DNA from 2 places in the Gorillibacterium terrae genome. Region 1 is predicted to be linked to the other one. Evidence: riboswitches for the same ligand, from Rfam matches in the RefSeq annotation. Region 1 holds a riboswitch; the other holds the start of a gene.

The links. Region 1 has a riboswitch for cyclic di-GMP ahead of ACSEXS_RS01140 (chemotaxis protein CheX). Riboswitches for the same ligand answer to the same signal wherever they lie in the genome.
Region 2: it holds a riboswitch for cyclic di-GMP, as region 1 does, so the genes downstream of both, ACSEXS_RS14020 (methyl-accepting chemotaxis protein) here and ACSEXS_RS01140 (chemotaxis protein CheX) in region 1, are expected to answer to the same signal.

What each region holds. Positions count from the first base shown of each region.
Region 1 is NZ_JBPPGI010000001.1:255,792-261,183, reverse strand. It holds gene ACSEXS_RS01150 (glycoside hydrolase family 94 protein) at 1-2,080, shown strand, start outside; gene ACSEXS_RS01145 (hypothetical protein) at 2,182-2,901, opposite strand; gene ACSEXS_RS01140 (chemotaxis protein CheX) at 3,040-3,495, opposite strand; cyclic di-GMP riboswitch class I at 3,576-3,661, opposite strand; gene ACSEXS_RS01135 (inositol monophosphatase family protein) at 3,935-4,798, opposite strand; gene uvsE (UV DNA damage repair endonuclease UvsE) at 5,016-5,392, opposite strand, start outside.
Region 2 is NZ_JBPPGI010000003.1:312,846-318,237, reverse strand. It holds gene ACSEXS_RS14025 (non-ribosomal peptide synthetase) at 1-979, opposite strand, end outside; gene ACSEXS_RS14020 (methyl-accepting chemotaxis protein) at 1,037-2,818, opposite strand; cyclic di-GMP riboswitch class I at 2,906-2,991, opposite strand; gene ACSEXS_RS14015 (glutathione peroxidase) at 3,246-3,734, shown strand; gene ACSEXS_RS14010 (hypothetical protein) at 3,826-4,776, opposite strand; gene ACSEXS_RS14005 (NHLP leader peptide family RiPP precursor) at 4,900-5,142, shown strand; gene ACSEXS_RS14000 (ATP-binding protein) at 5,151-5,392, opposite strand, start outside.

The DNA.
Region 1 (5,392 bases):
TTTCGTGCCGCTGAATTACAACGGCGAAGTCTATAAAGTCACCGTCAAGAACACCTCCGACGCCAAGAAGAGCGTCAAGCTGTTCTCCTTCGTGGAATTCTGCCTGTGGAACGCCCAGGACGACATGACCAACTTCCAACGCAACCTGAGCATCGGCGAAGTGGAAGTCAAGGATTCCGTCATCTACCACAAGACGGAATACCGCGAGCGCCGCGACCACTATGCGTTCTACTCGGTCAACCGCCCCATGGACGGCTTCGACACCGACCGCGAATCGTTCCTCGGCCTGTATAACGGACTGGATGCCCCGCAGGTTGTCGCCGCGGGCGAATCCCGCAACTCGGTGGCGAGCGGCTGGTCGCCGATCGGCTCGCACAGCCTGAACCTGGAGCTCGCTCCCGGCGAAGAGCAGACGCTCGTGTTCATTCTCGGCTACGTGGAGAATCCGCAGGAAGAGAAATGGGAAGCGCTCGACGTTGTCAACAAGACCCGCGCCGAAGCGATGATCGCCAAATTCGCCGAGCCGGCCCAAGTCGACGCCGCGCTTGACGAGCTCGCCGCTTATTGGAACAACCTGCTCTCGAAGTACATGATCGAGACGGGCGACGAGAAGCTCGGCCGGATGGTCAACATCTGGAACCCGTACCAATGCATGGTCACGTTCAACATGTCCCGCTCGGCGTCCTACTTCGAATCCGGCATCGGCCGCGGCATGGGCTTCCGCGACTCCAACCAGGACCTGCTCGGCTTCGTGCACCAGATTCCGGAGCGCGCCCGCGAACGGATCATCGACATTGCCTCCACCCAATTCGACGACGGCAGCGCGTATCACCAATACCAGCCGCTCACGAAGCGCGGCAACACCGAAGTCGGCATCGGCTTCAACGACGATCCGCTGTGGCTGATCAGCGGCACCGCCGCTTATGTCAAAGAAACCGGCGACTTCAGCATCCTGGATGAAGACGTTCCGTTCGACAACGACCCGAACAACTCCGCCACGCTGTTCGAGCATCTGAAGCGCTCCTTCTTCCACGTGCCGAACAACCTTGGGCCCCACGGGCTGCCGCTGATCGGCCGCGCCGACTGGAACGACTGCCTCAACCTGAATTGCTTCTCCAACACGCCGGGCGAATCGTTCCAGACGACGGAGAACATCGAAGGCAAAGTGGCCGAATCCGTCTTCATCGCCGGCCTGTTCGTCTTCGTCGGTCCGGATTACGTGGAAATCTGCCGCCGCCGCGGTCTGGAGAAGGAAGCCGCGGAAGCGGAAGCGCTCATCCAGGGCATGAAGGAAACGACGATGAAGCACGGCTTCGACGGCGACTGGTTCCTTCGCGCCTATGACCACTACGGCGACAAGATCGGCTCGAAGGAATGCGCCGAAGGCCAAATCTTCATCGAGCCGCAGGGCATGTGCGTCATGGCGGGCATCGGTGTCGAGACCGGCGACGCCGAGAAGGCGCTCGACTCCGTCATCGAACGGCTGGAGACCAAGCACGGCATCGTGCTGCAGCAGCCGCCGTACTCCAAGTATTACATCAACCTCGGCGAAATCTCGTCCTACCCGCCGGGCTATAAGGAAAACGCCGGTATCTTCTGCCACAACAACCCGTGGATCATGATTGCGGAAGCCGAGATCGGCCGCGGCGACCGCGCGTTCGAGGTGTACAGCCGAATCGCTCCCGCCTATCGCGAGGACATCAGCGACCTGCACCGTATGGAGCCGTATGTCTACTCGCAGATGATCGCAGGCCGCGACGCCGTCCGCCACGGCGAAGCCAAGAACTCCTGGCTGACCGGCACGGCGTCCTGGAACTTCGTCGCCATCACCCAGGCGATCCTCGGCATCAAGCCGGACTTCGATGGCTTGAAGGTCGACCCCTGCATCCCGAAGGCTTGGGACGGCTACACGATCACCCGCGTCTTCCGCGGCGACACCTACCGCATCAAGATCACCAACCCGAACCACGTCTCGAAGGGCGTCGCCAAGATGACGCTGGACGGCCGCGAGATCGAAGGCAATGTTCTGCCGGTGGTCGGCGACGGCGCTACGCATGAAGTCGAGGTCGTATTGGGCTGATTGATAGCCGTATCCGGTCATACCGGTAGGTAAGACAAAGGACCGCTTCCATTTGAGGAAGCGGTCCTTTTTGTATTCAAGGCCGAACTCTTCTGCACTGCCTACTCAACATCGATCTCCGCGAAGAGCTCGTCAAAGGATTTTCCATCGTTGATCCCATCGATGAGGCGGGCCAGGCCGGCTTGCCCCACCTTTCCGAACCAATGCCCCACTTCCGCATGGGCAATCGGATAACTCTTGTCCGAGCTCATTCGATTAAAGTCGTTTCGCTTGGAAATCGCTTGAAGCTTCTGCTTGTCCTGGGGACCGGCATCGAAGGACTTGTAATCGGGAAACCGATCATCGGCCAGCGTTGCCAAGCCTTCGTCAAACCAAGCGGGAATCCGATCCAGCTTGGCCCTCTTCTTCAATTCGGAATGCATCCTTTCATGGGCGATCACATCCTGGCTAAATCCGCTCGGTCCAACCACAATGTAATCTCCCCAGTACAGATGATACGTTTGTCCCGTCGAGTTCTGGGCATACCGCTTAACCATTTTGGGCGACTCCACGAACAGGAACGTCGGGTCGGCTTGAACCTCTCCGTAAAATCCCTTAATCCGTTCCTCGGATTCTTTGAGATCCTGCAAGAGTTGCTCACGGGTCATCTGCGAAATACTCGGGTCGATGTAAACCCGGTTCCCATAGGGAGTCAGGCTCGAAGAACCCGCGAACATCGCGTTGACGGGCTGGGGCGTCTTCAGGTAAAGCGAAATCGCCAACAGCAGAATCAACGAAGATAGGATTAGGAGTGCGGTCTTTCGTTTGCTCGGTCGTTTCATGAGGCTCCTGCCTTTCGGGTTCGCCTAAACGCGGCTCCCTCTTCTCCGGGAAGCATCTTCGGGTGAAGGACTGCGAATCGGTCGCGGTTCATCCCTTTCTACAAAAAAAACGCCGCTTGCTCGCGGCGTTCTCTCCCCTTAGCGGGTAATGACATAAATATCAAATGCTCCGTAAGAATGCAGATTGAGCGGAATGGACAAGGCCTTCACGCCGCCGGGCACTCCGGAGCGCTGCTCCATGAAAGCAGGCGGAGTAATATCCACGCAGATGCCCTGGTTGTAGAGGAGCGTGCTGGCGTTGCCGCTGATCATGTTGGCCAATTCGGAGATGGCGCTGCGGCTGATCTCGTCAAATTCAGTCAGGGAAAATCCCCCCATCATCGCTGAAGCGATTCGCAGCGCCACGGCTTCGGGGAACCCGAATACCACTTCGCCGGTCATGCCCCCGACGATGCCGATCTTCAGCCAGACGCGATCGTCGCCGATCTCGATCTGCTTGATGGTGAGCTCGCCCAGTGTCGGTTTGACCTGGATCAAGGATTCGATTACCGTACAGGAAGACATCAGAAACGGATTGATGTAAGCTGCTTGCATTTTTTCGCCTCTCTCACTCGCTGGAATCGTGCGAAACCAAGCAATAGCGGTCTTCCCGGTAGGGTCCAATGCCACTGTTGTTCGGCAACCCGGCCGCCGTAGGAACTGGTCCTTTAGGCCCGAGGCTTTGCGTCCCTGCCTTTCGGTAGGTTTGCCTTTTCGCATCAAGTTGTTAGGACCACAGTCCTGCCATTAGTCTAAGTATACTTTCCAAAAACCCATTAATCAATAGACTTCCTTCCCGTTTCCTGCAAGTCCTGTCCGGTTATGTCTCTGGTGGACGGATTTCGGAATACGGACTGCGAGCCGAGGGACCTAAGAGGGTGACCCTTCGCCGCCGAAGGCGACGCCTAAGGCCCGGCAGCATGCCAAAAAGGGCCTACCAAAAAGACAGACGGAAAACCGTCTGCCTTGGATAAGCCCCGTTCGTCCCGAGGCGCTATTCCATTCCCGTAGCTTCCGCCTGCTTCAACACATCGATCAGTTCGCCGTGGATGCCTCCGCTCGTTGCGACGATATTCCGGACGCCAAGGTGATACTCCTGCCCCGTCGTATCGGTTACCCGCCCGCCGGCTTCCTGAACGAGCAGCGAGCCTGCGGCGAGATCCCAGGCGTTGAGGTTGATTTCCCAGAAGCCGCTCAGCCGGCCGGCGGCGATATAGGCCAAATGCAGCGCGGCGGAGCCTCCGTTGCGGATGTTGCGCACGCGCGGCAGCACAGCCGTTAGGCCGCGCATGTTCACGGGCAGGGCCGCGACCGGATCGGTCGGGAAGCCGGTCGCGAGGAGGCTCTCGGCCAGCGCCGCCTCCGAGGAGACGTGGATGGGCTTGCCCCGCAGATAAGCCCCTTTGCCCTTCTCGGCGACGAACAGCTCATCCCGGGAAGGATCGTAGACAACCCCGACGATGACCTCGCCCTTGAAGGCCAGCGCGATGGAGACGGAGAAGAACGGAAAGCCGTGAACGAAATTGGTCGTGCCGTCGATGGGATCGACGATCCACAGGTAATCGGCGTCCCTCACACTCTCCAGCGCTTGGGCGGATGCGAGCGGACCGGGCTCTACTCCTTCTTCCCCCAAGAAAGAATGCTCGGGAAAATGCGTCATAATCAAGTTCTTGATCAGCTTCTCCGAGCCTTTATCGATTTCGGTCACCAGATCGGCCGGCGATGTTTTGGTACCCAGCGTGGTGTAGGCTCCCAGCTTGCTCTTGATCCACTCCCCGGCCTTGGCCGCCGTGTTGATGGCAACTGCGGTAAAGCTCTTCCCGCTTGCGGAATAATGGACATTAATCGGCTCAGCCATGAATCATCACTCATTTCGGTTAATCTCTTATTCCCCAGTATAGTAGAGTTGCTTCGCAAAAACTACCGGAGCTTCCCCCAAATTTCATCGTAAGCGGTGACAAAGGGCATGGGTGTTGCAGGCCCTATCGCTAAAAACCCCACCGTCTGCGGTGGGGATGGATCAAGCGTGCCGCTTGAGCGGAAGTAACGGACCATAAGCGGTCAACGTTCAGCGCTCAGCGTTCCAAGGTAGCGCCGTCGACTTCGCGGAATTCCTCCCGTCCGGCCAAATCGGCGACCAGCCGGAACAGCGCCTCGTCCTTCTGCTTCGCCTCGATCATGATATCGAGCCGCGGCGTCTCGGCGGCGATTGCCCCCAAAAAGGCGGCGAGCGGCTCCGGCTCGACGAAATCGGCGTGGGCCCGCACATCCTTCTCGCTCTTCGGGCTCGACACGTGGATCTTCGGCGGAATCCCGGTGTCCTTCCAAGTCGCCCGGATGCGCGGCCAAAGCTCTTCCGCGGCGACGCCCGAGCCGGGATTCACCTGGTGATGGTGCAGGTCCAGTACCATCGGCAGTCCGAGCTCCTCGGCGGCCTGCAGCGTTTCCTCGG
Region 2 (5,392 bases), on a different contig from region 1:
TGATGATGTACGCGTTGCGGTCGGCCGGGTGGGTCGGATCGACCGGCACATACGAGCCTCCGGCCTTGAGGATGCCGAAGAGGGAGACGACCGACGCGATGCTCCGCTCCATATAGAGGACCACCGGCTCGCCCGGAAGCAGGCCCTCGCGAAGCAGGTAGGCGGCCAGTTGGTCGGATTCGTCGTTGAGTTCCCGGTAGGTGCGGAAATCCCCGCCGCAGGACAAGGCTATTTTATTGGCGAAGCGGCAGGCGGTGTCCCGGAACCAGGAGACGACGGTGCGCCGCTCGGCAACCGGTTCTGCGGTAGCGTTCAACCGGGAGTAGGCCCCTCCGTCCTGGGGAGAGAGAATATCCACGGCCGCGATCACCTGTGCGGGGTCCGCCCAGCCCGCCTGGGCCAGCCTCTTCAGGTAGCGGAGGTTGCGCTCCATCGTCGCCTTCGAGAACCGCTCGGGGGAATAAGCGGCGGTCAGCGTCCAGCCGCCGTGCCCGCGGTCGAGCCACAGCCGGATGCCGTCCTCGCCGGGCAGTCCGGCCGTTCCATACAGCATGGCGTACCCCGGATTGGGCGCAGCCTGCGTCTTGGCCGCGCCAATCCCGACTTCCAGCTCGCCCAGCCCGGTCTGAACCTGGCGGAACAGCCCTTCGAAGGTCATTTCCTTCTCCCAGGCGAGGCGCAGGGGAGCGTATCCGCCGTCCTCCGTCTGAAGGCCGATCAGGAGATCGGACTCCAGCGTCATCCGCTGCAAAAACCCGAAATACAGCGCCAGCACTCCCCCAAGCAGTTCTCGGCCATTCCACTGAGCCAAGCCGGCGAACTCCTTGTCTTCTGCTTCAATCCGAATCGATACCTCCGCCGTTCGGGACCCCGCCGGCCGGCGCGGATAATCGGCAGGCAGCGACAACTGGGGCAGTCCGGCCAGCTCCGGCAACCAACCGGCTTGTTTATCTTCTCTATGCGTCAGTATAGCTTTCATTTCCGCATCCATCCTTCGTTAGTAGTGATCATCATGTCCCAAATCGGAGGCGCCGCCCTAGACAGCCAGGTCTTTGATCAAGCCCTTGAGCTGATCGGAGATCTGATTGAGATGGTCGGCCGAATCGACGATGCGGTTAAACGCGGTGCGCTGATCGACCGCGCGGTTTCTCATGTCGACGGACAGGGAAGCATTCTGCTCGGCAAGGCCGGACAATTGCTTGAAGGAGTAGGAAATCTGCTCGGTTTCCGCAACCATCTGCTCGGTCGCGGCGGAGACTTCCTGGGCTTGTGTGGTCACCTGGTCGGTGGCGGCGAGAATTTCGTTGAAGAGCGAGCCGGTTTCCTTGACGATCTCGATGCCGGTCTCGACGTTCTGCTCGCCTTCAACGATCGACTGCACGGCCATATGGGTCTCCCGGCGGATGTGCCCGACCAGCTCGACGATCCGTTCCGCCGAGTTCTTCGATTCCTCGGAGAGCTTCTTGACTTCGTTCGCCACGACGGCGAAGCCCCTGCCGTTCTCCCCGGCCCGCGCGGCTTCGATGCTGGCGTTCAGGGACAAGAGGCTCGTCTGGGAGGCGATCTGAGTAATCACTTGGACGATCTCGCCGATTTCCTCGGAGCGCCGCTGCAGCTGCTCCATCAGCTCCACCGAGCCCTTGACCGAATCGTGGATGGAGTTCATCTGCTCGATGACCCGTTCGACGTTGCGGTTGCCCTTCTCCGATTGAAGCATCATTCGGGTGGAGGTCTCCGACAGCTCGGCCGTATTGCCGGCGATGGTCTGAACGCCCATGGCGATCTCCTCGAGCGACGTTGCGCTCTCGCCGATGGCGATACTCTGCTGGCCGATCCGTTCCGACATCAGCTCGATGTGGCCCGTGATCTCGCCGGTGCTCTGGCTGCCTTCCTCAACGGTGGCGAACAGCTGCTCCGACTGGTCCGCCGATTGGATCGACACGCCCTTGATCGTCGTCACCAGCGTTCCGATCTGCTCGACCGTCCGGTTAAAGCTGGCGTTGACTTGGCCCAGCTCGTCGGGGCTTTCCTTCAGCCGGACGAAGAAGTCTCCCTTGCTGAAGCGCTCGAGCGCCCGCATGAGGTCCTGCACCGGAGCGAAGGTGCGGCGGTTGGTGAGGTACTGAAGGATTAGGACCACCAGCAGGGTCACGGCCAAAGCCACGGTCGTCTTGGTCAGCAACTCCTTCTTTCCGGCAAGGACGAGGCTGGCGTCGACATCCATACCGATGTAAGCGTACACCTCTCCCTGTTTATCCAGATAAGGAGTCAGGACCGTCAGCCACGAGCCGAAGTCATCCTTATAAATCTTGGTGAAGCTGAGGTGCTTGGTTTTCTTCATCGAGACAACCCCGTCGGCATGGATCTTGGGCTGCTCATAGTAATCTCCCAATTTCAGGTTGGCGTCTTTGAAGGCGGTGAGGAGCGAGGTTGGGAAGGCAATCATCGAGGTCTGGTTGGAATTCTTCAATTCCGCTCCAAAAATATAGCCTTGAGCGATGTTCGGGTGGGTAGCGGACAACTGGTCGAAGTGTTCCGTCAGTTTTTTTTGTATCGGTGATTCCGGGTCCAGATTGGCTTTGGCCTGCGCGACGTCGTCGGCGGAGATGGTCTTGGCGAATGCTTCCATCGTCTTCTGCGACTCGGCGCGGAGCTGCTTCATCATCAAATTACTTTCCAGGTGATAGCTGTAAAAGATGAGGATGAGACCGGTCAAAAAGATATAAAGACTGGTCAGCAGCATGTTCCTTCCGGCTATCGTTTTCTTGCGGGTCTTCCTCGTTTGCAGATTCTTGTCTAAACTTCCCGATTTCCCCATGTTTAAGCTCCTTCAGTGGCAATATAAAATAAAAAAGGCAAACGATGGGCTTAAATAGCCATAGTTCACCAATTTGCGGGAATAAAAGCTTGCAACTGGCTGACATTTCCTATACGGAAGTAGTCCCTATAGCTTTGCGTCACTACCTTTCGATAGTTTTGCCGAGTATTCAGTTGGAAGATTCGATCTGGGTCTTCCGGTTAAGGTGAAAATAATCCTGCATGGACTAACTTACCACGTTTTTCCTTCCGCGACTAGTCCCCCTGCCATTTTTTCCACAAATGGCCTCTTGCATCGTCAGGGATCAATCTGCTGTATCCGGGCCCATAGTCCCACGAGCCCTTCAGTTGACGCCTCCATATAAATTGTATACAATATAATTAAACAAAATAGTTCGATACACCAACCCAATGGAGGCGCGAGAACCATGAGCCTGTACGAGTATGAGGTCAAGACGATTCGCGGCGAGACGACGACGCTGGCTCCCTACCGGGGGCAGGCGCTCCTGATCGTCAATACCGCCACCAAGTGCGGCTTTGCCCCTCAATTCAAGGGACTGGAGCGGCTTTATCAGGAGTACAAGGACCGCGGCTTCGCCGTACTCGGTTTTCCCAGCTCGCAGTTCCTTGGCCAGGAGCTGGACGAGGACAGCCGGATCGCCGAGGCCTGCGAGCTGAATCATGGAGTAACCTTCCCCCTGTTCGCCAAGATTGACGTCAAGGGTCCGGAGGCCCATCCGCTGTTTCGTCACCTGACGCAAGAGGCTCCGGGCTTGTTCGGCTCGCGCACCATCAAATGGAACTTCACCAAGTTCCTGATCGACCGGGACGGCCGCGTCGTTCGCCGCTTCGCTCCCAAGGATACACCCGACAAGATCGAGGCCTCCGTCCGCAAGCTGCTTGCCGACCGGTCGTGATTTTACAGGACGATTCTGCACACTTCGCCTTTCCGTGACCTCGAACAAAAAGAGACCGTTCTCCCCTTTCGGAGAGCGGTCTCTTTGCGCGTTAATCCGGCTTCGTCTGCGAAGCCTGGCTGAGCCAGTAGTGCAGCCCGCCCCGTTCCAACTGCCGCTTCGCCGCGGCGATCTCCGCAGCGCCTTCCCGCAGGTTGGCGAGGAGGGATTCGTGGAAGGCCTGCAAGTGGCTGAGCCGCAGTCCGCGGTAGGCTTCCGGCTCATAGAGCCGCTCGGCTGCCGCACTGTAGGTGCCCAGCCCCTCGTCGATATAGAGAAAGTCCCGAACCCGCTCCTCCTGGACCGGCGAGTCCGAAGGCCATCCGGCCGCCGAGCGGTAGTGGGAGAGCAGGCTGTTGTAGCTGCCTTCGGCAAGATCAGAGGCCCAATCGGCCCAATCGTCGGCCATTTGCAAGGCGACGAGCGCCCCTTCCACCAGGCGGGACACCCGGGGGATATTCTCCTCCTGGTCGGCGAGCAGCAGCGCCGCCGTGCTGCACAGCTTGAGGGGAGCGGATTTGCCGGCGAGCCGCAGCGGATCGGCGGCGAAGAAGTCTGCTTCCGCCTCCGTCGCCACGCTCAGGGCCCATTCGGCGATATAAGCTCGGTAATGGTCCCAGAACGGGGAATCCCCCGGGAACAGCCGAGAATACGCCCGGTGGAACTCGCCGTGGCACAGGTTGGCAAGCGGCAGAGCCCGGCAGGCGTTCGGATCGGCGGTATCCATGATATCGTCCTGGATAAAGAAGTACAGCATGAGGAAGATATTCCCGACCGCCATCTCCCGGCAGGTTTCTTCGTCCAGCCCGCACTGCTCCCGGAGCCAATAGGGCAGCAGGTAGCAGATGCGGTTCTTGCCGCCTTCCTCGGTCCCGGTGGGATTGGCCTTGTGCAGATAGGCGTATCCCTGACCGCGTAGCGCCTCGGGAAAGGCTCCCATTCGCCTGCGGCTCTCTTCATAGGCAGATCGAACCTCAGGTATAAAGGCTTGTATCCGATCCATAGGGTCGGTTCCCCCTCAAGAAAACCATTTTTACTTGGTTTACAAATATTTTCCTCGATTATCCAGGGAAAACATGCTATATTTCAGTAAGAAACGCCAAATTTTGTTGAAAGGGTGATTCCAATGTCAACCGAAGTCGCATTGCAATCGCAAGTGATCCAAAGGGCTTGGAAAGATCCGGATTTTAAAACGAAGCTGCTGTCCGATCCCAAGGCCGCTATTCAAGAAGCCCTCGGCATCTCGCTTCCGGGGCACTTGAAGCTTAAGGCAGTGGAAGAATCCGCCGACGAGATGGTTCTCGTCCTCCCGCCCAGCCCAGCAGCCGTTATGAAAACGAAGGTAACCCCGCAAGCCGTTTGGCCTTAATTCGAGTATCACTTACGTTTATCCGCATCGGGAACAGGGGAAGGATTCGGAGCCTTTGGAAGCCGGATCAGCGCCTCTGTTCCTTTTCCTTTTTGGCTCCTAAAGTGGATCGTTCCTCTCATCGCCTCTATAATCCGAAAGGTCACCATAAGACCGAGCCCCGTCCCCTTGGTCTTGTTGGAGAAATACGGTTCTCCGAGCCGAGCGATTTCCTCTTCCCCCATGCCTTCCCCGTTATCCTTGATGCTGA